Linked DNA regions of Ancylobacter polymorphus. The protein of the gene in region 1 interacts with the protein of each later gene in a pairwise test. Links are inferred from orthologs where the notes say so. Each region holds a gene or a part of one and is shown in the gene's direction. Other genes may lie near its edges.

What was found.
Region 2: the proteins of K9D25_RS18010 (region 1) and dnaE interact in binary tests that used the Escherichia coli proteins (3 or more experiments, as listed by UniProt). The link is inferred for Ancylobacter polymorphus from one-to-one orthologs.
Region 3: the proteins of K9D25_RS18010 (region 1) and K9D25_RS02315 interact in binary tests that used the Escherichia coli proteins (3 or more experiments, as listed by UniProt). The link is inferred for Ancylobacter polymorphus from one-to-one orthologs.

The regions. Positions count from the first base shown.
Region 1 is NZ_CP083239.1:3,744,604-3,753,685, reverse strand. Bases 3,442-6,343 are described here. They hold K9D25_RS18010 (aminotransferase), read left to right. Parts: upstream 3,442-4,267; coding sequence 4,268-5,419; downstream 5,420-6,343. Other genes in these bases: K9D25_RS18015 (DUF1513 domain-containing protein), read left to right, coding at 3,442-4,174. Outside these bases: K9D25_RS18030 (multicopper oxidase family protein), read left to right, coding at 1-405; K9D25_RS18025 (di-heme oxidoredictase family protein), read left to right, coding at 630-1,910; K9D25_RS18020 (imelysin family protein), read left to right, coding at 1,926-3,050; more of K9D25_RS18015, read left to right, coding at 3,062-3,441; K9D25_RS18000 (hypothetical protein), read left to right, coding at 6,424-6,573; K9D25_RS17995 (outer membrane protein), read left to right, coding at 6,574-7,239; urtA (urea ABC transporter substrate-binding protein), read left to right, coding at 7,719-9,026. UniProt on the Escherichia coli protein: Shows aminotransferase activity with methionine and histidine as substrates, and to a lesser extent also with phenylalanine.
Region 2 is NZ_CP083239.1:3,164,773-3,174,896, forward strand. Bases 2,983-6,926 are described here. They hold dnaE (DNA polymerase III subunit alpha), read left to right. Parts: upstream 2,983-3,291; coding sequence 3,292-6,726; downstream 6,727-6,926. Also shown: proS (proline--tRNA ligase), read left to right, coding at 1-719; K9D25_RS14950 (lipoprotein-releasing ABC transporter permease subunit), read left to right, coding at 875-2,098; K9D25_RS14955 (ABC transporter ATP-binding protein), read left to right, coding at 2,108-2,803; K9D25_RS14965 (sulfotransferase family protein), read left to right, coding at 7,121-7,951; K9D25_RS14970 (30S ribosomal protein S2), read left to right, coding at 8,133-9,131; tsf (translation elongation factor Ts), read left to right, coding at 9,255-10,124. UniProt on the Escherichia coli protein: DNA polymerase III is a complex, multichain enzyme responsible for most of the replicative synthesis in bacteria. This DNA polymerase also exhibits 3' to 5' exonuclease activity. The alpha chain is the DNA polymerase catalytic subunit.
Region 3 is NZ_CP083239.1:503,833-513,012, forward strand. What follows is about bases 2,575-5,574. They hold K9D25_RS02315 (cbb3-type cytochrome c oxidase subunit I), read left to right. Parts: upstream 2,575-3,009; coding sequence 3,010-5,139; downstream 5,140-5,574. Other genes in these bases: K9D25_RS02310 (ubiquinol oxidase subunit II), read left to right, coding at 2,575-3,013; K9D25_RS02320 (cytochrome c oxidase subunit 3), read left to right, coding at 5,136-5,574. Outside these bases: K9D25_RS02305 (FUSC family protein), read right to left, coding at 1-1,815; more of K9D25_RS02310, read left to right, coding at 2,108-2,574; more of K9D25_RS02320, read left to right, coding at 5,575-5,768; cyoD (cytochrome o ubiquinol oxidase subunit IV), read left to right, coding at 5,765-6,109; K9D25_RS02330 (alpha-amylase family protein), read left to right, coding at 6,211-7,878; K9D25_RS02335 (alpha-amylase family glycosyl hydrolase), read right to left, coding at 7,875-9,180. UniProt on the Escherichia coli protein: Cytochrome bo(3) ubiquinol oxidase is the terminal enzyme in the aerobic respiratory chain of E.coli that predominates when cells are grown at high aeration.

The DNA.
Region 1 (9,082 bases):
AAGGACATTGCTCTGCCGCCGGACGATCCGCTGGCCAAGGCGCTGATCGACAGCCTGTGCGTCGGCTCCACCACCTATTGGGGCATCCAGTCGGAATCCTGGCCCACCGGTACACGCCGCAACCTGCCGCCGCCGCTGGCGCGGATGGAGGAGGGCGCCTCCTATGTGGTGGAGATCAAGAACGAGACGCGCTTTCCCCACCCGGTGCATCTGCACGGCCACGCTTTCGAGGTGATGTCTTCCAGCCTCGGCCGCCTGCCGCGCCATTTCGCCGATACGGTGCTGGTGCAGCCGGGCGAGGCGGTGGAGACCGCCTTCGTCGCCGCACGCGGCGACTGGGTGTTTCACTGCCACATCCTGGAGCATATGGAGACCGGGATGATGGGCTGGTTCCGGGTGGTGTGATGGAAGACCAGCGCCATCTCATGTCAGTGACGCCCACGCGGGCCTGTAGGCAGGGGCCGGAAGCGTCAGTGGGCCGTCATCCCGGCCGCCGGCGCAACCGGAGAGCCGGGATCGCGTCCCGTCTTCTGCTTTCGATCGCGGATCGCCCGCCGGGCGTCCGGGATGACGGATCGACCGTTTCCGGACACGCCGCGCGGCGCGCGGCTTGTCCGGGAAACGCCTCCGTGTCCCGGACAAGCGGAGGCGCAGCCGAAGCGCCGATCCGGGACCCAGCGAAGACTCTGCGTAGCGGCCTCATTGGCAGCGTCCTCCTCCACTTCTCCGCCGTGCTCATTGCCACCTGCACCCCCGCCATGGCCGACGACGCCCGGCTCGACGCCGCCATCGGCAAGGCGCTGTTCGAGCGGCCCTGGGTGCCGGCGCCGAGTTCCACCCGCGCCAATGACGGTCTTGGTCCGCTGTTCGATGCGCGCTCCTGCTCGGCCTGCCACCCCGCCGGAGGCGGTGCCGGAGCGACAGCGCTGGACGCCGCCGGCCGGCCGCAGGGGCTGGGGCTGGTGCTCGCCCTGTTCCGCACCGATGGGGGGGGCGATCCTGTTTACGGCCATCGGCTGGAGACCATGACGCTGCCCGGCGTGCCGGCGGAGGGCACCTTCGCGGTGACGGTCGAGAACGGCCGGCGCTTTCCGCACGTGGAGTCGCCGGGTTACGGGCCGCTCGACCCCGCCACCCACATGTCGCTGCGCGCCGCGCCGAATCTGCGCGGGCGCGGCAAGCTGGAGCTGGTGGACGACGCCGCGATCCTGGCGCTGGAAGACCCGCAGGATCGCGACGGCGACGGCGTGCGCGGCCGGGCCCGGCGGTTCGAGACGCCCGAGGGCGGCTCGTCCATCGGCCGTTTCGGCTGGAAGGCCAGCCACCCGACACTGGCCGGGCAGGCGTCGGAAGCCTTTTCGCTCGATCTCGGCCTGTCGACGCCGCTGCGCCCCGAACCCTGGGGGGACTGCACTGAGGCGCAGACCGCCTGCCGCAACGCGCCGCATGGACGCGAGGGCGAAGGCGAGCCGGAAATTTCGCAGGCCATTGTCGGGCGTCTCGTCACCTATCTCAGGGCGTTGAAGGTGCCGGGGCATGAGCCGGATGCCGCCGGGGCGCGGTTGTTTGCCGCCACCGGCTGTGCCGCCTGCCATCGCCCGTCGCTGCCGAGCCGCGACGGCGGCGCGGTGGCGCTGTTCACCGATGTGCTGCTGCACGATATGGGCGACGGGCTCGCCGACCCCGCCGGCGTGCCGGGCGCGGCGGCTGGCGAATGGCGCACCGCCCCGCTGGCTGGTGTTTCCGCCATGCTGGAGCGGGGCGTCGGCCTGCTGCATGACGGTCGCGCCGCGACGATCGCCGAGGCGGTCCACTGGCATGGCGGTGAAGCGTCCGGCGCCCGCGCGCGTTTCAACGTGCTGGAGCCGGCCGAACGGGCCCGGCTGATCGACTATGTCTCTTCTCTCTAAAACGAGGCCCTGCCCATGAGCCGATCCCCCTTCGCCGTGGCCCTGGCACTGGCGACCCAGATCGCGCAGGCGGCGCAAGGCATGCCGGCGGTCGCCGCTGCCGGCTCCCTGCTCACCACCCTGTTCGTCGGTCGCGCTCATGCCGCGCCGGTTTCCGCCCCTGATGTCGTGGAGAGCTGGCTACTGCCGCGCTACGATACGCTGCTCGCGGCTGCCAAGGCGCAGCAGGCGGCATGGGACGGTTTCTGCGCCGCGCCATCGGATGCGGGCGTGGCCGAACTGAAGGCGCGTTTCGTCGCCGCTTCCGAGGCCTGGTCGGCGGTGGAGTTCGTCACCTTCGGCCCGATCATCCTGTCGCTGCGGCCGGACCGCTTCAACCTGTTTCCGGAGCGTCGTAACGCCGTCGGGCGCTCCGTCGCCGAACTGATCGCCGATCCCACGGATGAGCGGTTGCAGCCGCAGCGCTTTTTCCGTCTCAGCGCCGCCGCGCAGGGCCTGCCGGCGCTGGAGCGCATCCTTTACGACGAGGGGGCGGAGGCCGCGCTGGTGGCGGGGCCGGAAGCGGCGCGGCGCTGCGCGCTTGGCCGCGCCGTCGCGCTCAACCTCGCCACCATCGCCGGTGAACTCCGCGCCGGATGGGGCAGTCGCAGCGAAGGGCTGCTGGCGCAACTCATCGCCGGCAAGGCCGATCCGGTCTATTTCCCCGATCCCAAGGCGTTGCTCAGCCAGATCGTCACCGATCTCGCCGGGGCCTATCAGCGCGTGGTCGATCAGCGCCTGCTGGTGGTGCTCGGCAAGAGCGCCGACGAGGCCAAGCCGCTGCTCTCCGACCGCCGGCGCAGCGGGCTTTCCAAGGAGACCATCGTCGCCATCGTGACCAGTGCCAGCGCGCTCGGCGAAGCGCTCAGTGCTGGCCTCGATGCCAAGGACCGCGCCAGCTTCCAGGCGACGCTGCAGGCGGCGCAGGCGACGGCGCAGGGCCTGCCGGAGGATATCGGCGCGGCGGCGACAACGCCCGAAGGCCGCAAGGCGCTGCAGGCGGCGGTGACGGTGTTCAAGGCGGCGCAGGCGGGTGTCGCCCGGCCGCTGGCCGCCGGCCTCGGCGTGCCGATCGGCTTCAACGCGCTCGACGGCGACTGAGGGAGGGGCGGATGGGCCTCATCGATCTGACCCGACGCTCGCTGGTCGGGGCGCTGGGGGCCCTCGCGGCCGGCCCGCGCGTGCTGTTCGCCAGCGGTGCCGCGCATGCGCGCGATCATCTGCTGGAGGCGGAATGGCTCGCCACCGCCGGCGTGGAAGGCGGCTTTGCGCCCGTCGTCGTCGCCCCGGACTTTGCCGCCACGCCGGTCGGTTCCGGCGCGCAGCGCCTGCACTGGGTGGAGCCGAGCCCGGACGGGCGCACCGCCATCGCCGTGGCGCGCCGGCCCGGCACCACGGCCGTGCTGTTCGACCGCCGGGCTGGCACCGTGCTGGCGACGTTCGAGCCGGGCGAGGGCCGGGTGTTCTCCGGCCATGGCCGCTTTATCGACGGCGGGCGGCGTTTCCTTGCCGTGGAGATCGCGCGGGCGGACGGGCAGGGCGTCGTCACCCGCCGCGTGGTGGAGGCGGGCTTCGCGGTGGAGGCGGAATGGGCCTCCGCCGGCATCGGCCCGCACGACATGCTGCCTGCCGGGGGCGCGCTCGTCGTCGCCAATGGCGGTATCGAGCCACACACGCCGGAAGCGCTCGGCGCCGAGGTGGCGGGCGCGAGTATCGCCCTGCTCGACCCCGCCAGCGGCGCGGTGCGCTCGGTCGCGGAATTGAGCGAGGACCTCGCCTCGCTGTCGCTGCGCCACCTCACTTCAGGTGCGGACGGCTTCACCGTGGTGGCGGCGCAGGATCTGCTCGCCGATGGCGTCGCCCGGCCGCTGCTCTACGCGGTGGAGGGGGAGGGGCTGCGGGCCTTCGATGCGCCGGACGAGGCGTGGCGCGGGCTGCGTACCTATATCGGCTCGGTGGCGCTGGATACCTCGGGCGCCTATGTCGCCGCCGCCAGCCCGCGCGGCAACCGGGTGGCGCTGTGGCGCCGCGACGGGCGCTATATCGGGTCGCTGCCGCTGGTCGATGGCTGCGGCCTCGCCCCGACGCGGGAGGCGGGCCAGTTCCTCGCCACCAGCGGCCTCGGCGAGACGGTGCTTCTCGCCACCGATGGCGAAGGCGTCGGCGTCGTCGCCCGCCGCTCCGGCGGCCCGCGCTACGACAACCACGCCGTGCTGGTGGGGTGAGCGCGGGGCAGGAGGCGCTTTTCTTTTCGCCTGCGGCGGATAAAACAGGGCTGACGCGTTCGACTGCCCTCTATCCCGCTCCGGTTCCGTGAAATGAATTCGCTTTTCGCCGCCCTGCCGACCACCGTGTTCGAAACCATGTCGGCGCTGGCCCGCCAGCATGAGGCGGTCAATCTCGGCCAGGGTTTCCCGGACGATCCCGGCCCGCGCGACGTGCGCGAGAAAGCGGCGGAGGCGGTGCTCGACGGCTGGAACCAGTACCCGCCGATGATGGGGACCCTCGACCTGCGCCGCGCCGTCGCCGCCCATTACCGCGACTGGCAGCGGCTCGACCTCGACCCCGAGCGCGAGGTGATGGTCACGTCAGGCGCCACCGAGGCCATTGCCGGCGCGCTGCTCGCTTTGATCGAGCCGGGCGACGAGGTGGTGCTGTTCCAGCCGCTCTATGACGCCTATCTGCCGCTGGTGAAGCGCGCCGGTGGCGTGCCGCGCCTCGTTCGGCTGGTGCCGCCGCACTGGCGGCTTACCGAGGAGGCGCTCGCGGCCGCGTTTACGCCGCGCACCAAGCTCGTGCTGTTCAACAACCCGCACAACCCGACGGGACGAGTATTCGACGCGGAAGAACTCGCGCTGCTTGCCCATTTCTGCACCCGCTCCGGCGCCGTGCTGGTGAGCGATGAGGTGTGGGAACACGTCATCTTCGACGGCCTTGCGCATCAGTCCGTTCTCGCCCTGCCGGGAATGCGCGAGCGCGCGGTGAAGATCGGTTCGGCCGGCAAGATCTTCGGCATGACCGGCTGGAAGGTCGGCTTCGTCTGTGCCGCGCCGGAGCTGATGCGCGTGCTGTCCAAGGCGCATCAGTTTCTCACCTTCACCACGCCGCCCGCGCTTCAGCACGCCGTCGCCTATGGGCTGGGCAAGGAGCGGGAGTGGTTTCATGCCATGCGCGCCGGGCTCCAGCGCTCGCGCGACCGGCTGGCGGAAGGGCTGACGCGAATCGGGCTGAGCGTGCTGCCCTCCGCCGGCACTTACTTTCTCAATGTGGATCTCGCCGCGCTGTCGCCGCAACTGCGCGATGAGCCGTTCTGCCTGTCGCTGGTGGCGCGCGAGGGCGTGGCGGCGATCCCGGTCTCGGCCTTCTATGCGCAAGACCCGGTCGAGAGCGTGGTGCGGCTGTGCTTTGCCAAGACCGACAATACGTTGGACCTTGCGCTGGAGCGGCTGAGCGGGCTGATGGCCGGCTAACAGGTTGATGTTGCTGCCTCAGCTGGTGACCTATGGTTGGCGAAATATGAACAAAATTCGACGTTGAGGGCGGTATCCTCGTCCCTATCCTCCGCGCATTCACCACGGGGGTTGGACTCATCAACTACCGCATCTTTGGCTTTGCACTGTGCCTCTCTAGGCTCAGGACCTATTAATTGCGTTCTGGATGTGATTCACAGTCTCCATTGAGGAGGCTGTGATGGGTGATTTGTTCTTGCTGAGCGAGCGGCAGATGGCTCGGATCTCGCCGTTCTTTCCGCTGGCCCATGGGGTGCCGCGCGTCGATGACCGCCGGGTGGTGAGCGGCATTGTCTATGTGATCCGCAACGGGTTGCAGTGGAAAGATGCGCCGAAGGACTACGGCCCGCACAAGACGCTGTACAACCGCTTCATCCGCTGGAGCCGGCTCGGGGTCTTCGACCGTATCTTCTCCAGCCTCGCCGGCGAAGGGCCCAAACCCGAACGGGTGATGATCGATGCCACGCATCTGAAGGCCCACCGCACGGCGGCGAGCCTGCTCAAAAAGGGGCTGTTCCCCGTCGTATCGGGCGCACCAAAGGCGGATTGAACTCCAAGCTCCACACCGTCTGCGACGGCGCGGGCCGTCCGATCATCATGCTGCTGACGGAAGGCCAGATGAGCGACCACAAGGGCGCCCGCCTCGTCCTCAACGCGTTGCCGCCGGCCAAGACCCTGATCGCCGACCGGGGTTATGACAGCGCCTGGTTCCGGGAGGCGCTCGCCGACAAGGGGATCACGCCCTGCATTCCTTCATCGCGGAGCCGCAAGCGGCCTTATCCCTACGACAAAACCCTCTACCGCCAGCGTCACAAGGTCGAGAACCTGTTCGCAAAGCTCAAGGACTGGCGCCGTATCGCCACACGCTATGACCGATGCGCACACACCTTCTTCTCGGCCATATGCATCGCAGCCACCGTCATCTTCTGGCTTTGAAATCAATGAGTCCTGAGCCTAGCCTGCCTTTGGCGGCGCAGGCGCAGGAGGCGTCGCAGCCGCTTATGCCGGCAAACGGCGTCTTCATCGGTGCCGGCGCGGCTCTGAACCGGGCTGATTTCGGCAATCAAGACATTTTCGGCTTCGGCGTCAGCGATGTCTACGCGCTTGGCTTCTAGGTGGCGAATGGGCAGGCGGCGGGATCGACCTATCCCGATCTCGGGAGCGAAACCGGTGCCTCGTTCGTGCTGCAGGGCGGCTTCTACCGCACGATCAATGACACGCCCTGGGTGTGGGGCGCGAAGTTCAGCTATAACAGCCTTGGGCTCACCGGCTCACGCGACAATATCCTCATCCCGCAGACCGGCAGCTATTCCGGCGAAATCTCCGGTACGTTCAACGGCAATTACCTGCTGCAGAACTACAAGGTGGAAATCGAACATCAGTTCGCGCTGGTGCCGCTGATCGGTTATTCCTTCGGTCGCGGTTTCGTCTATGGCGGCGCCGGCCCGACGCTCTCGCGCGTCAATTCCAACATGAACGGCCTGATCGGCTTCGCCGAACTCGACCATCGCTACGATGTGTCCGGGACACCCGGCTATTTCTCGTCGTCCGACTGGGTGTGGGGCGGCACGGCGACCGTCGGCGTGACCTATTTCCTCACGCGCAACTGGTTCCTGGATCTGAATTATTCCTATACGGCCTCGTCCACCGTCACCAACAAGTTCCTCAACCAGTTCGATACGGTCTACCCGACGGTTGAATTCTCCGGCACCTCGGGCGGCAACTATTCCGCGACCGCGAATAATCAGGCGGTCGCGCTCACCATCAACTACGTGTTCTGACCGAAGGCAGGGCGTGCTGGTCGGCGAACAGGCGCGCCCCGCCCGTTACCACGGGAGACGCCGCGCTGCTCGCGCCGTCCCCCGCTCGGCCGCCTCAAGGGCAGGCTTGTCCCAGAGGCCATCTCGGCGCCAGGCGCACGCCTCCTCGGTCCGGGCCCTCCGACGTCGCCGCAATCTGTATCCTGCCACCCCGTTTATCGGTCTCGCTCGTCACGTTGCGGCGCCAGCAAGGTGCCCGCGGACGGGAAAAGCTGCGCAAAAATCAGGCGATCTCGACATGAGGCGGCAGTGCTGTGCAATTCGCTGCAATTTTGATTAAAAAATAGGCTGATTGTTTCGCTGCTCCGGCGTCCGCCGGAACCAAAAGCGGGGCCGATCCCCGTCCCCCGCCGCAATGCCGCGCTTGGCACGCGGGTTGCAAACAATCCCTTCGGCACGCGGACGGGGGTCCTGCGTGTGTACTCCAGAAGGGAATAAAGATGCTGAACATGTTCACGCATGCCCGGCGCATGGCCGGTCGCGCGCTTGTGGGTGCGGCTGCGCTGGCGCTGGCCGGAGGCGGCGTCGCGAGCGCCCAGGAGACGATCAAGGTCGGCGTGCTGCACTCTCTGTCCGGCACCATGGCGATCAGCGAGACCACGCTGAAGGACACCGTGCTGTTCATGGTGCAGGAGCAGAACGCGGCCGGCGGCGTGCTCGGCAAGAAGCTGGAAGCCGTGGTGGTCGATCCCGCCTCGAACTGGCCGCTCTTCGCCGAAAAGGCGCGCGAACTCATCGCCAAGGAGAAGGTCGCGGTCGTGTTCGGCTGCTGGACCTCGGTGTCGCGCAAGTCCGTGCTCCCGGTGTTCAAGGAGCTCAACAGCATTCTGTTCTACCCGGTCCAGTATGAGGGCGAGGAGAGCGAGCGCAACGTGTTCTACACCGGCGCCGCCCCGAACCAGCAGGCCATTCCGGCGGTCGATTACCTCATGGAGAATGAGGGCGTGCAGCGCTGGGTGCTCGCTGGCACCGACTATGTCTATCCGCGCACGACCAACAAGATCCTTGAAGCCTATCTGAAGTCCAAGGGCGTCAAGGCCGAAGACATCATGATCAACTACACGCCGTTCGGTCATTCCGACTGGCAGACTATCGTCGCCGACATCAAGAAGTTCGGCTCGGCGGGCAAGAAGACGGCGGTGGTGTCCACCATCAATGGCGATGCCAACGTGCCGTTCTACAAGGAACTCGGCAACCAGGGCATCAAGGCCACCGACATTCCGGTCGTCGCCTTCTCGGTCGGTGAAGAGGAACTCGCCGGCATCGACACCAAGCCGCTGGTCGGTCACCTCGCCGCCTGGAACTACTTCCAGTCGGTCGACGTGCCGGAGAACGCCGCCTTCATCAAGAAGTGGCAGGCCTTCACCAAGAACGACAAGCGCGTGACCAACGACCCGATGGAAGCCACCGTCATCGGCTTCAACATGTGGGTGAAGGCGGTCGAGAAGGCCGGCACCACCGATGCCGACAAGGTCATCGACGCGCTCATCGGCGTGACCGTGCCGAACCTCTCCGGCGGCTTCTCGGCCATGATGCCGAACCACCACATCACCAAGCCGGTGCTCATCGGCGAGATCAAGGAAGACGGCCAGTTCGACATCGTCGAGCAGACCCCCGGCCTGATCGTCGCCGAGGAATGGTCCCCCTACCTCGAAGGCTCCAAGGACCTGATCGCCGATTGGCGCAAGCCGCTCTCCTGCGGCAACTTCAACGTCAAGACCGGCAAGTGCGGCGGCGCCGGCCAGTGAGGCCGCGCCGCGGGCGGGGGCATCCCCTCCCGCCTGCTTCGCCTGATATCTCCGGC
Region 2 (10,124 bases), 580 kb from region 1 along the record:
TCGGCGGCAATCACAGCCATGAGTTCATCATCCTCGCCTCGACCGGCGAGAGCCAGGTGTTCTGCCATGCCGACTATCTCGACATGGCCACGCCGGAGGCGGGCGTCGACTTCCGCAATCCCGCCGGCCTGCAAGACATCGTGAACCGCTGGACCAGCCTTTATGCGGCCACGGAAGAGAAGCATGACGAAGAGGCCTTCGCGGCGATTCCCGAGGAACAGCGGGTCTCGGCGCGCGGCATCGAGGTGGGTCACATCTTCTATTTCGGCACCAAATATTCCGAGCCGATGGGCGCCAAGGTGACGGGCCCCGATGGCGTGGAGACGCCCGTGCATATGGGCTCCTACGGCATCGGCCCCTCCCGTCTCGTCGCCGCCATCATCGAGGCGTCGCATGACGAGAACGGCATCATCTGGCCGGAGGCCATCGCGCCGTTCCGCGTCGGGCTGCTCAACCTCAAGGTCGGTGATGCGGCGACGGACGAGGCCTGCGAGGCGATCTATGCCGAGCTGACCGCGCGCGGCGTCGATGTGCTCTATGACGACACGGCGGAGCGGCCCGGCTCGAAATTCGCCACCGCCGACCTGATCGGCCTTCCCTGGCAGATCATCGTCGGGCCAAAGGGGCTGGCGGCCGGTACGGTGGAGCTGAAGCGGCGGGCGGATGGTTCGCGCGAGACGCTGACCATCCCGGCGGCGCTGGAGCGGATCATCGGTTGAGTTGAGGGCGCGCGCCGGCCGATCAAGGCCGGGCGAGGGGCGGAGCAGGCATGGCGGCCAAGAGCGCAGCGCGTCGGACCAAGGCAGCGAAGACCGCGTCGGCGAGTGCCGGCGCGGAGCCCACGGGCTCCAGGCCGTTCAGCGCCTTCGAGTGGATGCTGTCGCTGCGCTATCTGCGCGCGCGCCGCAAGGAAGGCTTCATCTCGGTCATCGCCGGCTTCTCCTTCCTCGGCATCATGCTCGGCGTGGCGACGCTCATCATCGTCATGGCGGTCATGAACGGCTTCCGCACCGAGCTGCTGTCGAAGATCCTCGGGCTGAACGGCCATATGCTGGTGCAGTCGGCCGGCGGGCCGCTGACCGACTACGAAGAAGTCGCCAAGCGCATTGCCGGCGTGCCGGGGGTGAAGCTCGCCGTGCCGCTGGTGGAAGGGCAGGCGCTGGCCTCCTCCGCCTTCGGAGCGGGCGGCGTGCTGGTGCGCGGCCTCTCCGAGGCCAGCCTGCGGGCGCTGCCCGCCATCGGTTCCAATATCAAGGCCGGGACGCTGGACGGCTTCGACGAGGGATCCGGCGTCGCCATCGGCGCGGGCCTCGCCAAGCAGCTCTCGCTGCAGGCCGGCGACAATCTCACCCTTGTCGCCCCGCGCGGCGCGGTCACGCCCATGGGCACGACGCCGCGCATCAAGGTCTACAAGATCGCGGCGGTGTTCGAGATCGGCATGTCGGAATATGACAGCGCCTTCGTGTTCATGCCGCTGGCGGAGAGCCAGGCCTATTTCAACAGGGATGGCGATGTGACCGCCATCGAGGTCTATATCGACAAGCCGGACGAGGTGGACCGCTACCGAGCCTTGCTGCAGGAGGCGGTGGAACGGCCGATCTACATCGTCGACTGGAAGCAGCGGAACGCCACCTTCTTCAACGCGCTGCAGGTGGAGCGGAACGTGATGTTCCTGATCCTGACGCTGATCGTGGTGGTGGCGGCCTTCAACATCGTCTCCGGCCTCAACATGCTGGTGAAGGACAAGGGGCGCGATATCGGCATTCTGCGCACCATGGGCGCCACCAGCGGGGCGATCATGCGCATCTTCCTCGTCACCGGCGCCGCCATCGGCGTGGTCGGCACGCTGGCGGGTTTTTTGCTCGGGCTCATCGTCTGCCTCAATGTCGAGGAGATCCGTCAGTTCATCTCCTGGCTGACCTCAACCGAGCTGTTCTCGCCGGAACTCTATTATCTCAGCCGCCTGCCGGCCGAGCTGAACGCCGGCGAAACCGCCACCGTGGTGCTGATGGCGCTCATCCTGTCCCTTCTCGCCCCGCTCTACCCGTCCTGGCGCGCCGCGCGCCTCGATCCGGTGGAAGCGCTGCGCTACGAATAGGAGGGCGCCATGTCGACCGCTCACCCCAAGGCCGCGCTGCGGCTTGAGAGCATCGAACGCCGCTATGCCCAGGGCGAGGGCACGCTGGAAATTCTGCGCGGTACCAATTTCACCGTGATGGAAGGCCAGTCCGTTGCGCTGGTCGCCCCTTCCGGCACCGGCAAGTCCACCCTGCTGCATATCGCCGGCCTGTTGGAACATCAGGACGCCGGCGAGGTGTTCATCGGCGATACCGGCACCGCCGGCCTGTCGGACGCCGAGCGCACCCGCATCCGCCGCGTCGATGTCGGCTTCGTCTACCAGTTCCACCATCTGCTGCCCGAATTCTCCGCGCAGGAGAATGTGATGCTGCCGCAGATGATCCGCGGCCTGCCGCGCCGGGAGGCGGCGCAGCGGGCGAAGGAACTGCTCAGCTATCTCGGCCTCGGCAAGCGGCTGGAACACCGGCCGGGCGAGCTTTCCGGCGGCGAGCAGCAGCGCGTCGCCATCGCCCGCGCCGTCGCCAACGCCCCGCGCGTGTTGCTGGCCGACGAGCCGACCGGCAATCTCGACCCGCACACCGCCGACCATGTGTTTCACGCGCTGTCGCAGCTGGTGGAGGCGACGGGGCTCGCGGCGGTCATCGCCACCCATAATCTCGACCTCGCCGACCGCATGCACCGCCGGGTGACGTTGCGCGAGGGGCAGGTGGTGGAACTCGCCTGAGGCGGGGGCACCCCAAGCGGGCAACGTAGCCCTGAGGCGCGCAACGTCATCGGTTACGCGCTACGTCATCCTGAGGTGCCCGGCAGCGCCGGGCCTCGAAGGATGAAGGCTTAGTGCAGCCTAATCGCCCAGCCCCGCATCACGTACGGCGATTCGGCGCGAGGGCGTCGGGGGCGTTTTCGTTTCGTCAACCATGAACGGGAACGAAAGAAGAACATGGCTTGATCATGTGGATTGCGGGCGTCATGTTCTCTCTATGTTCCAGGGAGGTCGACATGATCCGCGTTCTCGTACAGGAAGCCGCCGCTCTCGCGTCCATCGCACTGTTCGTCGCCATGATCGGCCTGTGGGCCGGGGTGATCACCGGGGTTTGAGGCGCGATTACCCGGTCGCGCCTGAGGACAGCGGGGAGGAGCCGCCCGCAAAGGTGGACGCCGCCGGCGGCGATGCCCACCATAGCGAGTTTCGAGTCGCAGGAGGGATGTGAGATGGCGCAAGCTGATGTCGGGTTCGTGCATCTGCATGTTCATTCCTCCTTCTCCCTGCTGGAAGGCGCGCTCAGCATCGGCAAGCTCGCCGATCTCGCCAAGAAGGACCGCCAGCCCGCCATCGCCCTCACCGACACCGGCAATCTGTTCGGCGCGCTGGAATTCTCGGAAAAGATGGCCGGCGCCGGCATCCAGCCGATTCTCGGCTGCGCCGTGGCGGTGGATTTTCCCGGCACGGCCCCCCGCGGCCCCGCCGGGCAGGAGCGCCCGCGCATCGTCCTGCTCGCGATGAACGAGGAGGGGTGGACGAACCTCATGGAGCTGGTGTCGCGCTCCTTCCTCGACACCGCCGCCGACGGCGCCCCCCACATCAAGGTGGACTGGCTGGAAGGCCGCGCCGCCGGTCTCATCGCTCTCACTGGCGGTCCCATCGGCCCCATCGACCGCGCTTTGGCGGCCGGCAGCGCCGACCATGCGGAACAGCGGCTGGCGACGCTCCACAGCCTGTTCGGCGACCGGCTTTACGTAGAAATTCAACGCCATGGCGTCGCCGAGGAGCGCCGGGTCGAGCCGGCGCTGATCGAACTCGCCTACCGCCTCGATTTGCCGCTGGTGGCGACCAACGAGCCGTTCTTCGCCGCCCAGGACGACTACGAGGCCCACGACGCATTGATTTGCATCGCCGAAGGCCGTCTCGTCGCCGAGCCCGACCGGCGCCAACTCACCCCCGAGCACCGGTTCCGCACCCGCGCGGAAATGGCGGACCTGTTCGCTGATCTCCCGGAAGCCCTTGCCAACACGGTGGAAATCGCCCAGCGCTGCGCCTATCGCCCGCGCACGGTGAAGCCCATTCTGCCGCGCTTCACTCTCGACCGCGACGAGGCGGAGGAGTTGCGGCTGCAGGCGGAAGAGGGGCTGCGCAATCGCCTGGCGATCCACGGGCCGACGGAAGGTCTGACGGTCGCGGATTATGAAGCGCGACTGGCTTTCGAGCTCGGTATCATCGAGCGGATGAAGTTTCCCGGCTACTTCCTCATCGTGTCGGACTTCATCAAATGGGCCAAGGCGCAGGGAATTCCGGTCGGTCCGGGCCGTGGCTCGGGCGCGGGCTCGCTGGTCGCCTATTCGCTGACCATCACCGATCTCGACCCGCTGCGCTTCGGCCTGCTGTTCGAACGCTTCCTCAATCCCGAACGCGTGTCGATGCCCGACTTCGACATCGACTTCTGCCAGGAGCGCCGCGACGAGGTGATCCGCTACGTCCAGCAGCGCTACGGCCGCGATCAGGTGGCGCAGATCATCACCTTCGGTACGTTGCAGGCGCGCGGCGTGCTGCGCGATGTCGGCCGGGTGCTGGAAATGCCCTATGGCCAGGTCGACAAGCTGTGCAAGCTGGTGCCGCAGAACCCGGCCAATCCGGTGACGCTGAAGCAGGCGATCACCGACGAGCCGCGCCTGCAGGGCGAAAGCGACTCCAACCCGGTGGTCAAGCGCGCCTTCGATATCGCCACCCGGCTGGAAGGGCTCAACCGCCACGCCTCGACCCATGCCGCTGGTATCGTCATAGGCGACCGGCCGCTGGCGCGACTGGTCCCGCTCTACCGAGACCCGCGCTCGGACATGCCGGTCACCCAGTATAACATGAAATGGGTGGAGCAAGCCGGGCTGGTGAAGTTCGACTTCCTCGGCCTCAAGACCCTCACCGTCCTGCAAACCGCCGTCCGTCTGGTCGCCCAGCGGGGAATCACCCTCGACCTGTCGACGATTCCGCTCGACGATAAAAAGACTTACGACATGCTGACGCGCGGCGAGACGGTCGGCGTGTTCCAGGTGGAAAGCGCCGGCATGCGGCGGGCGCTGGTCGACATGAAGCCGGACCGGCTGGAGGACATCATCGCCCTCGTCGCCCTGTACCGGCCGGGCCCGATGGCCAATATCCCGGTCTATTGCGCGGTGAAGAACGGGCAGGAAAAGGCGGCTTATGCGCATCCCGCGCTGGAAGCCAGCCTGAAGGAGACCTACGGCGTCATCATCTACCAGGAACAGGTGATGCAGATCGCGCAGACGCTCTCGGGCTATTCGCTGGGCGAAGCCGACCTGCTGCGCCGCGCCATGGGCAAGAAGATCCGCGCCGAAATGGACAAGCAGCGCGAGCGCTTCGTCAGTGGTGCGGTGGAGCGGGGCGTGCCGAAGGCGAAGGCGTCGGAGATTTTCGACCTGCTCGCCAAATTTGCCGATTACGGCTTTAACAAGAGCCACGCGGCCGCCTATGCGCTGGTGTCCTACCAGACCGCCTATATGAAGGCGAACTACCCGACCGAGTTCCTCGCCGCCTCCATGACGCTCGACATGGGCAATACCGACAAGCTCGCGGAATTCCGGCAGGAATCGCAGCGGCTCGGCATCGAGGTCGTGCCGCCCTCGGTGAATCACTCCGGGCGCGACTTCGCCGTGAAGGACGGACGCATTCTCTATGCGCTGGCGGCGATAAAGGGGGTCGGTGGGCACTCGGTCGACGCCATCGTCGAGGCGCGGGGCGCGCGCCCCTTCACCAGCCTCGCCGACTTCGCCTCGCGCATCAACGCCAAGGCGCTGAACAAGCGGACGATGGAAAGCCTGGTCAATGCCGGGGCGTTCGATGCGCTGGAGAAGAACCGCGCCCGGGCCTCGGCGGCGATCGACTGCATGCTCGCCCATGCGGCATCGGTCGGGGCTGAGGTGGCATCGGGGCAGGGCAATATGTTCGGCGGGCCGTCGGTCGCGGCGGAACTGCCGATTCCCAGCGCCGCGCCGTGGCTGCCGGCCGAGAAGCTCCAGCGCGAATACGACGCCATCGGCTTCTTCCTCACCGGCCACCCGCTGGACGATTACGGCAAGGCACTGGACCGGCTGCGGGTGCAGCGCTGGACCGATTTCACGCGTTCGGTGCGGGCCGGCTCCATGGCCGGGCGCCTTGCTGCCACGGTGGTAAGCCGGCAGGAGCGCCGGACCAAGACCGGCAACAAGATGGGCATTGTCGGCCTTTCCGACCCTTCCGGGCAGTTCGAAGCGGTGCTGTTCTCTGAAGCGCTGGCGCAGTACCGGGAGTTGCTTGAGCCGGGCAAGGCCGTGCTGCTGCAGGTGTCGGCGGAACTGCAGGGCGAGGATGTGCGCGCGCGTATCCAGACCGTGGAGCCGCTCGACCAGGCGGCCTCGAAAATGCAGAAGGGGATGCGCGTTTTCCTGCGCTCGCCCGAGCCTCTGGAAAGCGTCGCCACCCGGCTCGGTTCGCTTGGCGGCGGCCGAGGGGATGGCGAGGTATCGCTGGTGCTTCTGCTCGGTGAGCGCGGCGATACGGAGGTGGAGGTGAAGCTCCCCGGCCGCTTCAGCCTGTCGCCGCAGATCGCCGGCGCTCTGAAGGCGGTGCCCGGTGTCGAAATGGTCGAGATGGCGTAACGCCGCCGCGCCGGCGCCGGTAAGACGCCTGCATCGGCAAGCGGGCCCCGGTCAGCGCTCCCTATAGTTCCGCCTCCCGATCGCCGCTGGCTGTGGCGCGCCGAACCGTGCCCGCATCGGCCGACCTGCAATTCAGAGTCTGATCCCGGTTGTACTCAACCTTAATGACGTGCGACGCCGCGTCGGGAACGTCTGAGGTACGATGTTTCAGAGCGTGATGCGGTATGTCTGTGTGTTTCTGAACAAATACGCAGATTTTATTCGGTTATTGCGTTTGATTTTTTCTTGATATTTGCGGCGAGCATGCCTTTTTTACCGCGCAGCACAAGGGAAGGTGTTTGGGGCGGTGGTATTTGAGGGTTCAACGACACGTCGGGCGATTTTGATCCTGGGCATGCACCGCAGCGGTACGTCGGCGCTCACGCGGACGGTCAATCTGCTGGGGGCGGCCACGCCGCAGACGTTAATGGGTGCCACCTCGAACAATCTTCGCGGCCACTGGGAATCCAAGCCTATCGTCGATCTCAACGACGAGATCCTCGCCGCGTGCGGGCACCGCTGGTATTCGCGCAAGCGGATCACGGTCTGTCCGAGCGATGTCGTGCGGGCGCGGGGCATGTGGTCCCGTCTGCGCGACACGCTGGAAAGCGAGTTCGGCGGTGCCTCGACGGTGGTGCTGAAGGACCCGCGCATCAGCCGGCTGGTTCCGCTTTATCGGGAAGTCCTCGACGAATTGGGCTACGCGACTGAGGCCGTTCTCACCCTGCGCAACCCGCTGGAGGTCGCGCAATCGCTGGCGCGGCGCGACCAGATGGAGCCGCGGAGGGCGATCGGGGTGTGGATGCGCTACACGCTCGATGCCGAGCGGGGCACGCGCGGCCTGCCCCGGGCACTCGTGGTCTATGAGGAATTGCTGGCGGATTGGCGCGCCGCAACCCGCCGGATGAAGCAGCATCTGGGCAGTTCTTGGCCTGAGGTGACCGAAGAAGCGGCTGCCGCCATCGACGCGTTCCTCACGCCCGATCTGCGTCATCACACGATCGAGTTGCCCGGCGCCGGGTTCGGTCGCGCAGCGATTGCCGGCCTGCTCTACCGTGACATGGCGCAGGCTCTGACGGAGCGACCCGCCGCCTCGCCCGGTCTCATCGCCTCCGCGCTCGCGGAGCTTAGCCTGCGGACCGGTAGCGCTTCGAGCGGCCTCGTGGCGCACAACGCTGCGCGCTGACGTGCGGCGGACTTGCCACGGGAACGGCGCTCCCCTATAAGCCGCGCCATTCCGCACGCGGACTCGCGGCCGGGAGCCCCTCGTCACAACCTGACGCTGGCTTCACGACCGCTCCGGTGCCGTAAGCCGAATTCCTCGGCACGGCCATGTCCGCGGAGGCCCAACCGGATGAGAGACGACAATGGCGCTTCCTGACTTCACCATGCGCCAGCTCCTGGAAGCTGGCGTGCACTTCGGGCATCAGTCCCACCGCTGGAACCCGAAGATGGCTCCGTTCATCTTCGGCACCCGCAACAACATCCACATTCTCGACCTGGCCCAGACCGTGCCGGCGCTGCACCGCGCCCTGCAGGCCGTGTCCGACACCGTGGCCCGTGGCGGCCGCGTGCTGTTCGTCGGCACCAAGCGCCAGGCGGCCGATGCCGTGGCGGATGCCGCCAAGCGCTCGGCGCAGTACTATGTGAACTCCCGCTGGCTCGGCGGCATGCTGACCAACTGGAAGACCATTTCCCACTCCATCGCCCGACTGAAGAAGCTCGAAGAGCTGCTCGCGGCCGGCGAGGGCGTTGGCTACACCAAGAAGGAGCGCCTGACGCTCCAGCGCGAGAAGGAAAAGCTCGATCGCGCCCTTGGCGGTATCCGTGACATGGGCGGCATTCCCGACCTGCTGTTCGTGATCGACACCAACAAGGAAGACCTCGCCGTCGCCGAGGCCCGCCGCCTTGGCATTCCGGTCGCGGCCATCCTCGACACCAATTGCGATCCGGACGGCATCGCCTTCCCGGTTCCCGGCAATGACGACGCCGGTCGCGCCATCAACCTCTATTGCGACCTCGTCGCCCGCGCCGCCATCGACGGCATCGGCCGTTCGCATGGCGATCTCGGCATCGACATTGGTGCGGCTGAGGCCCCGCTGGTTGAGGACCTGCCGGCGGAGACCGCCTGGACCAGCCTCGAAGCCCTTTCGGGCCCGCGCGGCATCGCCGACGACCTGAAGAAGCTCACCGGCGTGTCGCCGGCGATCGAGAAGCAGCTGACCGACCTCGGCATCTTCCACTTCTGGCAGATCGCCGCCCTCAATGCCGACGACGCCCATCGTCTCGGCGAAGAGGTCGGTCTGCCGGGCCGTGTCGATGGCTGGGTGGCGCAGGCCAAGGAGCTGACCGCCGAGGTCGAGTGACCCCGGCGTCCGCTTCGCGACGGCGTCACATTCCGGCGCCAAGCATTGTATCGCACGGCCGGCCCGGATTTCGTCCGGCCGGCCGTGTCGTCGATAGACACAGAGATCGTTGAGGAACGGAACATGGCCAACATCACCGCGGGCATGGTGAAGGAGCTGCGCGAGAAGACCGGCGCCGGCATGATGGACTGCAAGGCCGCGCTGACCGAGGTGGACGGCGACATCGAGGCCGCCATCGACTGGCTGCGCAAGAAGGGTCTCGCCAAGGCCGCCAAGAAGGCCGGGCGCGTCGCCGCCGAGGGTCTGATCGGCCTCGCCGTGTCGGGCACCACGGGTATCGTCGTCGAAGTCAATTCCGAAACCGACTTCGTGGCGCGCAACGACCAGTTCCAGCAGCTCGTGCGCGACATCGCCACCGTCGCCCTGAGCGCCGAGGACGATGTCGAGGCGGTGAAGGCGGCGGCCTATCCGGCTGGCGGCACTGTCGCCGAGGCGATCAACAACGCGGTCGCCACCATTGGCGAGCACATGAACCTGCGCCGCTCCAAGAAGCTGGCGGTGTCGACGGGCGCCATCGGCGCCTATGTCCACGGTTCGGTGGGCGAAGGTCTCGGCAAGATCGGCGTGCTGGTCGCGCTGGAGTCCGAGGGCAAGGCGGATGAACTCGCCGCGCTCGGTCGCCAGATCGCCATGCATGTCGCGGCTGCCAACCCGCAGGCGCTCGACGCCGCGGGCATCGACGCCGACGTGATCGCCCGCGAGAAGGGCGTGCTCGCCGAGAAGGCCAAGGCCTCCGGCAAGCCGGACAACGTTGTCGAGAAGATCGTCGAGAGCGGCCTGAAGACCTTCTACAAGGAAGTGACTCTCGTCGAGCAGGCGTTCATCCACGACCCGTCCAAGACGGTCGCCCAGGCGGTGAAGGAGAGCGAAGGCAAGGTCGGCGCGCCGATCAAGCTGGTCGGCTTCGTCCGCTTCGGCCTCGGCGAAGGCGTT
Region 3 (9,180 bases), 3.2 Mb from region 1 along the record:
GGCGATCCGCCTCAATCGCCCGAGTTCCCACGCGCTGGCAGCGCTGGCGAGCAGGCCGCGCGCCAGCATGTCGTGAGCGGGACGCGCCAGTGCCAATTGCGGCAGCAGCGCGCCGACCGATTCCAGTATCTCGCGCGACACCCACGCGGCGGGCCGCTCCCCGCGCGCCACCTCGGGCAGCAGCACCGCGCGCGTGCGCGCCGCCACGTGGCGGCGGGCGCCCTCCGCCGTCACCGGCACGAGGCGCGCCACCATGAGGCAGACGAACATGCCGAAGGCGAGGGCGAAGCAGAAATTGGCGAAGGCCAGCGGATCGGGGGTGAAGACGTTCCCCGTCGCCGCCGCCGCGACATAGAAGATGGTGAAGGTGCCCGCCGCGCGGGCATGGCGCGGGGTGCCGATGAGCAGCCCCGCCGGCACCAGCACCGCCAGCAGGAACAGCGCCAGCGCCTCGAAGCCTTCGAGCCAGGGATAGATGAGGCCCATCGTGGCGTAGGCGGCGAGGCACGCCGCCGCCACCGCCCGCAAATAGGGCCAGCCGAGCGTTGCCGGATCGTCATTGTTCACGCATTGATAGTTCATCAGCGCGAGGCCGGTGATGCCGGCAAGGCCCTGATCCCATTGCGTGGCGTACCAGATGGCGCAGAACACCAGCAGCGCCAGCGCGGCCCGTGCCCCCTGCAGAAGCGCGGAGGCGTGGGCGGCGTGACGCGCCTGCCCTCGCGGCATGGTGCGGGCGGGGTGCGGCCGGAACACCGCGCCTTCGGCCACGAACAGCAGCGCAAGGCCGCGCAGCATCTCCGCCGCCTGCCGGCAGACCAGCACGGCCTCCGCCCGCTTCTCGAAGGGCAGATCGTGCTCCGCCTGCGCGAACCGGCGCCCGAGCGCGGAGAGGTCGCGGCGCAGGCGGGACAGTTCGGCGCAACGCGCGCGGTTCTCCGGCAGGGGTCCCGGCGCTCCACGCTCCAGCAGCGCCGCCGCCTGTTCCAGCGCCGCGCGCACAGGGGCCAGTTCGGGGCTGTCGCCCAGGCCGCCCTCGGCGAGGCGCAGATGCAGCATGCGCGCCTGCGCCAGCACGCCGAGAAAGCGGCGCGTGACCTCGTCCATGCGGGCGTGGTCGGCGCGCATCTGCGCCGCCTCGAAGCGGCTATAGGAGCGGAGCGCGTCGAACTTCACCAGCAGCGGCAGCAGGGCGTTGCGGTCGTCGATCACCCGCGCGCCGGGGCTCGCCCCGCGCAGGGCGAGTGCGCAATGGGCGGCAAGGGCGCGGCGCGATGTGGCCATCAGCCCGCGCAGCTGCGTGCCGGCATGGTCCGGCACCACCAGCGCGCCGGCGAGCGTGGCGCAGGCAATGCCGATGCTGATCTCGCTCACCCGGTCCAGCGCCACCAGCCAGGCCGCCGTGGGCGCGGCCGCGCCCTGAAAGATCACCAGCAGCCCGGTGAACCCCGCCAGCATGAAGCCATAGGCGGTGAAATTGCGCGCCCGTGCGGCGCCGTAATAGCACAGGAAGGTCCAGCCCATCGCGCTGCCGACGAGGAGCAGCGGGTCCTGGGAGAACAGCTTCACCGCCGTGAGGCCGTAGAGCGCGGCGAGGATGGTGCCGAGGAAGCGGAACGCCCCCTTCGCCAGCGCCGCCCCGGTCGAGGACTGCGTGAGCAGATAGACGGTCAGGATCGCCCATTGCGGCTCCTGAAGCTCAAGCCAGTAAGCAAGGGCGAGCGCGACGATGGCCGCGACAGCAAGGCGCGAAGAAAAAAGAAGAGTGCGCCAGTTCGGATTCAGTACAAATCCGGGTCTATTGTCACGCGGCAAAGAGTGACTAAGTCGCACCTACATCCTGCCTTCAACGTGACGCTGCGTCGCGCGATTATAGCCATCCCGCCCTGAATGAACAGCCTTCCTCTCCGCTCGCCTGAGGGAGCGAGCGGCGCCCCCGGCCACGTCCCCGCCATCCGGCGGTCACGACTTTTCCGCAATCTGCCCGGCACGGGACGGTGAATTCCGTCGCCTTTCGTGCTTTCCTGCAAGCGGGGAACGGGTCGATGTCTTCACATGAGAGGCGCGCGACAGTCGCAAGGGGGCCGTGTTGAGGTTGAGGGGATTGATGGCCGGAGTACCGGCCCTGGCCATGCCATGCGCGGCCTCCGCCGCGGGCTTTCTCGAACCCGCCGGGCCGGTGGCGGCGGCGCAGCTCTCGCATTTCGGCACGATCAGCGCGCTGATGCTCATCGTCATCGTGCCGATGTTCATCGCCCTGCCGCTCGTGCTGCTGCGCTACCGGCGCGGCGGCAAGGGCACCTACCGCCCGGACTGGGAGTTCAACTGGGGGCTGGAACTGCTCATCTGGGGCATTCCGGTCGCGCTTGTGGCCGCGCTCGGCACGGCGCTGTGGAATCACACGCTGAAGAACGACCCCTACCGCCCGCTGGGTCCGTCGCCGCTGGTGGTGGAGGTGGTCGCGCTCGACTGGAAATTCCTGTTCCTCTACCCCGAACAGGGCGTGGCGACGCTCGACCTGCTGGTGCTGCCGCAGGGCCGGCCGGTGACGCTGAAGCTGACCAGCGGGACGGTGATGCAGTCCTTCATCGTTCCGCGCCTCGCCGGCCAGATCTACGCCATGGCCGGCATGCAGACGCAGCTCAACCTCATCGCCGACGCGACCGGCGACTTCACCGGGCGCAACACCCAGTATAATGGCCTGGGCTTTGCCACCCAATCCTTCACCACCCGCGTGGTGAGTGCGGAGGACTTCGCCGCCTGGGTGACGGGCGCGAAGGCGCAGCCGGCCGGTCTCGACGCCGCCGCCTATGCCAAGCTGCTGCCGCCTTCCGTGGTGAACGAACCCGTCATCTATGGCCGGTTCACGCCGGGCCTGTTCGACCAGATCATCGCCAGCTTCGCCCCCGGCATGGCCGGAGGCCATCAGGGCCACGCGTCGCAGGCGGGGGAAGCCGCCGCGCCGGCCGCCGCCCATCAGCATGACGCCCACACGCCGGAGGCCGCGCAATGAACTGGGAGCTGATCTTCGGCCAGATCAAGTGGACCTCCTTCGTCTTCGCCGGGATGATCGAGAATCCCTCGCTCAGCGAGGCCATCGCCTCCGGCGCCGGGTCGATCGCCGTGCTCGGCGCTCTGGGCACGGTGGTTATGCTCACGGTGAAGGGCTGGTGGGTGCCGCTGTGGCGTGACTGGCTCACCAGCGTCGACCATAAGAAGGTCGGCATCATGTACATCGTCCTCGCGCTGGTCATGTTCGCCCGCGCGGTGATCGAGGCGGCGCTGATGCGCGCCCAGCAGCTCGCCGCCACCGATGGCGGCGGCTTCCTCTCGGCGGATCATTTCGGCCAGCTGTTCAGCACCCATGGCACGATCATGATCTTCTTCGTCGCCATGCCGTTCATCACCGGGCTGATGAACTATGTCATGCCGCTGCAGATCGGCGCGCGCGACGTGTCCTTCCCGCTGCTCAACGCCATCTCGCTGATGCTGACCATGGCGGGCGCGGTGCTCATCATGGTGTCGCTGGTGGTGGGCCAGTTCTCCACCGGCGGCTGGAGCGCCTATCCGCCCTTCACCGGCATCGACTTCAGCCCCGGCGAGGGGGTGGATTACTGGATCTGGGCGGTGTCGCTCGGCTCCATCGGCTCGACGCTGACCGGGCTCAACTTCGCCGTCACCATCTACAAGAAGCGCTGCCCCGGCATGTCGCTGTTCCGCATGCCGCTGTTCACCTGGACGACGCTGTGCACGTCGATCCTGATGATCTTCGCCATGGCGCCGCTGACCGCCGCCACCGTCATGCTCGCCCTCGACCGCTATGCCGGCTTCCATTTCTTCACCAATGGCGACGGCGGCAACATGATGAACTACGCCAATCTGTTCTGGCTGTTCGGCCACCCGGAGGTCTACATCCTCATCCTGCCGGCCTTCGGCGTGTGGTCGGAAGTGGTGGCCACCTATTCCAGCAAACGCATCTATGGCTATACCTCACTGGTCTACGCCACCATGTGCATCGCCGTGCTCTCCTTCGCCGTGTGGCTGCACCACTTCTTCACCATGGGCCAGAGCGCCAATGTGAACGCCATTTTCGGCATCGCCACGATGATCATCGGCGTACCGACGGGGGTGAAGGTCTATGACTGGCTGCTCACCATGGTGGGCGGGCGCATCCGCCTCACCACGGCGATGCTGTTCCACATCAACTTCCTGCTCACCTTCATCCTCGGCGGCATGACCGGGGTGCTGCTGGCCAATCCCGGCATCGACTTCCAGGTTCACAACACGCTGTTCCTGGTGGCGCATTTCCACAACATGATCATCCCCGGCGTGCTGTTCGGCATGTTCGCGGCGGTGCAGTTCTGGTTCCCCAAGGCCTTCGGCTTCCGGCTGCATGAAGGGCTGGGCCGCGCCTCCTTCTGGTGCTTCGCGCCCGGCTTCCTGCTGGCCTTCTTCCCGCTCTACTGGCTCGGGATGATGGGCGCGACGCGGCGCACCTTCACCTGGTCGAACCCGGACTATCTGCCCTGGTTCGCCCTCGCCATGCTTGGCGCGGCGCTGATCCTCGCCGGCTTCGCCTTCATGGTGGCGCAGATCGTCGTCTCGGTGCGCCGGCGGGCGGAACTCGCCGCCCCCTTGGGCGACCCCTGGGACGGGCGGGCGCTGGAATGGTCGATCCCCTCCCCGCCCCCGGCCTGGAACTTCGCCGTGCTGCCGCAGGTGACGGCGCGCGACGCCTTCTATGAAGCCAAGAAGGACGGCACCGCCTATCGCTCCCCTGCCGCCTATGAGGATATCGAGGTACCGCGCAACACCGCGACGGCGCCGCTCATCGGCCTGTTCGCCTGCGCCTGGGCCTTCGGCCTTGTCTGGCACATCTGGTGGCTGGTGATCGTCTCCTTCGTGCTTCTCTGGGCGGTGGTGATCGCCCGCTCCTTCGCCACCGAGACGGAGGAGATCGTGCCGGCGGCGACGGTGAAGGCGGTGAACGAGGCGTTCCTCGCCGCCGTGCGCGCCACGCCGGGCGTGACCCGCGATCAGGAAATGACGGCGGCGAACCGGGGCCGTGCCATCCCGGAAAGCCTGGAATCCAGCACCGGCGCCTTCGCCGCCCGTGCCGCCGTGGAGGTGACGCGATGAGCCTTTCCGAACGTCTCCATCCCGGCATCAATCTCGCCGGCACCGATCCCGAAAGCCACGAAGCCGCCGAAGAGGTGCTGTTCGGCTTCTGGATCTTCCTGATGAGCGATCTGGTGCTGTTCGCAGTGCTGTTCGCCACCTATGCCGCGATGAGCGTGCAGGGCATCGCCGAAGGCCCCCGGCCCGCCGAGGTGTTCGACCTTACCGCCGCCTTCCTTGAGACGCTGCTGCTGCTGTTCTCCAGCTTCGCCTTCGGCTTCGCCATGCTGGAGATGAAGTACCGCGAAAACCGGCGCGGCGTGCTCGGCTGGCTGCTCGTCACCGGCCTGCTCGGCGCCGGCTTCGTCGGCATGGAACTGCACGACTATTATGTGATGATCACCGCCCACGGCGCCACGCCGCAGACCAGCGGTTTCCTCTCCGCCTATTATCTGCTCACCGGCACCCATGCGCTGCATGTCTCCTCCGGGCTGGTGTGGATGGCGGTCATGGCGGTGCAGGTGGTGGTGTTCGGCCTCAACCCGGCGGTGAAACTGCGGCTGATGCGGCTCGCTTTGTTCTGGCACATGCTGGACGTGGTCTGGATCGGCATCTTCACCTTCGTCTATCTCTACGGGGTGGTGTCATGAGCAACCGGGTTCCCGCCAACAGGCCCGCCACCGACATTGAGGACGAGGGCCATGAGCGCCGCTCCTATGTGATCGGCCTCGTTCTCGCGCTGGTGCTGACCACGGGCGCCTTTGCGGTGGTGTGGTTCGATCTCTTCACCGGCACGGCGGCGCTTGGCGCGCTGGCGCTGCTCGCCGTGGTGCAGGCGGTGGTGCATCTGCGCTATTTCCTGCACATCGACCTTCAGCGCTCGCACCGCGACGACCTCCTGCTCATCCTGTTCACCGTGCTGATCCTGCTCATCATGGTGTCCGGTACGATCTGGATCCTCTACGACCAGCACATGCGCATGATGACGTGACAGCGGCCCGTCCGCCGGACGTGGCGGGCGGACACCGCGCGAGGAACGCTTGCGCCGCGTGAGGCGTTGCGCCCCGGGATTTCTCACCGGGAGCGCCGCGCGTGATCACCGACCTCTGGTACAAGAACGCCATCGTCTATTGCCTCTCCGTCGAAGGCTTCATGGATTCGAACGGCGACGGCGTCGGCGATTTCCGCGGCCTGATGCGGCGGCTGGATTATCTCCACGGGCTGGGCGTCACCGCCATCTGGCTGATGCCGTTCCAGGTCTCGCCCGGCGGCGACGACGGCTATGATGTCGCCGATTACTACGGAGTCGATCCGCGCTACGGCACGCTGGGCGATTTCGTCGAGTTCACCCACGCCGCCAAGCAGCGCGGCATGCGGGTGCTGATCGACCTCGTGGTCAACCACACCTCGAACCAGCACCCCTGGTTCAAATCCGCCCGCTCGGACCCGAACTCGCCCTATCGCGACTGGTATGTGTGGTCGAAGAAGAAGCCGAAAAACGCCAATGAAGGCATGGTCTTCCCCGGCGTGCAGAAGACCACCTGGACCTATGACAAGGTGGCTAAGGAATATTATTTCCACCGCTTCTACGATTTCCAGCCCGACCTCAACACCGCCAATCCCGACGTGCAGGCGGAAATCCTGCGCATCATGGGCTTCTGGCTGCAGCTCGGCGTCTCCGGCTTCCGCATGGACGCGGTGCCGTTCGTGATCGCGGAGAAGGGGGCGGAGGTCGGCGGCACGCCGGTCGAGCATTTCAACATGCTGCGCACCTTCCGCGAATTCCTGCAGTGGCGGCGCGGCGACGCCATCATTCTCGCCGAAGCCAACATCCTCCCCGAAGACGACAAGAAGTACTTCGGCGAGGACGGCGACCGCATGCACATGATGTTCAATTTCCAGGTCAACCAGTCGCTGTTCTACGCGCTCGCCAGCGCCGACATGAAGCCGCTGGTCAAGGCGCTCAACGCCACGCGGCCGGACTATGCGACGGCGCAATGGGGCCTGTTCCTGCGCAATCATGACGAGCTCGACCTCGGCCGGCTGACCAAGGCGCAGCGCGAACAGGTGTTCGCCGCCTTCGGGCCGGACAAATCGATGCAGCTCTATGACCGCGGCATCCGCCGCAGGCTCGCCCCGATGCTCAAGGGCGACCGCCGGATGATGGAGCTGGCCTACAGCCTCATGCTCTCGCTGCCCGGCACGCCGGTGCTGCGCTATGGCGACGAGATCGGCATGGGCGACGACCTCAGCCTGCCCGAACGCTACTGCGCCCGCACGCCCATGCAATGGTCGAACGAGAAGCAGGGCGGCTTCAGCTCGGCGGAAAAGACCTATCTGCCGGTCATTTCCGAGGGCGCCTATGGCTGGGAACAGGTCAATGTCGCCGACCAGCGGCGCGACCCGGACTCCTTCCTCAACTGGATGGAGCGGATGATCCGCACCCGGCAGGAGACGCAGGAAATCGGCTGGGGCGCGTTCGGGGTGGTGGATGTCGGCCACGACGCCGTGCTGTGCCTGCGCTATGAGTGGCGCAACAACGTCGCCGTGTTCCTGCACAATTTCCACCCCGAGGGGGTGAGCGTCCGCTTTACCCTGCCGGCGCCGGAAGGCGAGCCGAACCGGCTCGTCAACTTGCTGTCCGAGGATCACTCCCAGGGCGACGCCAAGGGCCGCTACGAGCTGACGCTGGAGCCCTACGGCTATCGCTGGTTCCGCATGGGCGGGCTCGACTATGCCTACCGGCGCACGGAGCTTTAGCCCCGCGCGTCGAGCGCGACGATGACGCCCTCATAGGGCCGGAGCGAAAGGTGGCCCTCCACCCGCTCCGCCCGGCCCGGCTCGGTGGAGAGCAGCACCTGCCCAAGCGTGCCGGGCGGCAGCGGAATGTCCTCCTGCGCATTGCCGGCGAGGTTGAGCGCCACCAGCACGCATTCCGCCGCGCTCTCGCGCAGGAACACCAGCACATCGCCCAGCGCGGTGATCTTGCGATAGGTGCCGGCGTGCAGCACCGGATGGGCGCGGCGCAGCGCGATGAGGTCGCGGTAGAGGTTCAGCAGCGAGGTGGGCTGCTGCATCTGCACCGCGACATTGCGGGTGGCGAAGTCCGCCGCCAGCGGCAGCCAGGGGCGGCCATTGGTGAAGCCGGCATGGGGCGAGGCGTCCCACTGCATCGGCGTGCGCTCGGGGTCGCGGCCGAGGCCGAGGCCCGGCTCGTTCTTCTCCCAGGGGTCCTGCGCCTCCTGCGTCGGGATCGGCACATTCTCCATGCCGATCTCGTCGCCATAATACAGGGTCGGCGTGCCGCGCAGGGTGAGCAGCAGCATCGCCGCCACCCGTGTGCGCGCCGCGCCGATGCGGGAAGCAATGCGCGGCTGGTCGTGATTGCCCAGCACCCAGTTCGGCCAGCCGCCTTCCGGCACCGCCGCGTCATATTCGGCGATCAGCGCCGCGAGCTGCGGGGCCGTCCAGCTGGCATGGATGAGCTGGAAGTTGAACGGCAGATGTGCGCCTTCAAGGTTCTCGCCGTAATAGGCCACCAGCCGGTCGATCGGCAGGTAGATCTCGCCGATCAGCACCCGGTCCTCATATTCGTCGATCACCGCGCGCAGCTCGGCGATGATGTCGTGGACATCCGGCTGGTCGGTGGAGCGCGTCTGCAGGAAGCGGCGAATGTCGCCGTCGCCGGGCGCGTATTCCGGGTTGGGCGGGTTGTCGCGGAATTCCGCGTCCTTCATCAGGTGCCAGATCACGTCGACGCGGAAGCCGTCGACCCCGCGCGCCATCCAGAAGCGCAGCACGTCGTGCATCGCCGCCCGCACGGCCGGGTTGCGCCAGTTCAGGTCCGGCTGCTCCTTGAGGAAGGCGTGGTAGTAATATTGGCCGGTGGCCGCATCCAGGCTCCAGGCCGGCCCGCCGAAATTGCTCATCCAGTTGTTCGGCGGCCCGCCATCGGGCGCGGGGTCGCGCCAGATGTACCAGTCGCGCTTGGGGTTGTCGCGCGCGGCCCGGCTCTCGGCGAACCAGGGGTGCTGGTCGGAAGTGTGGTTGGGCACGAAGTCG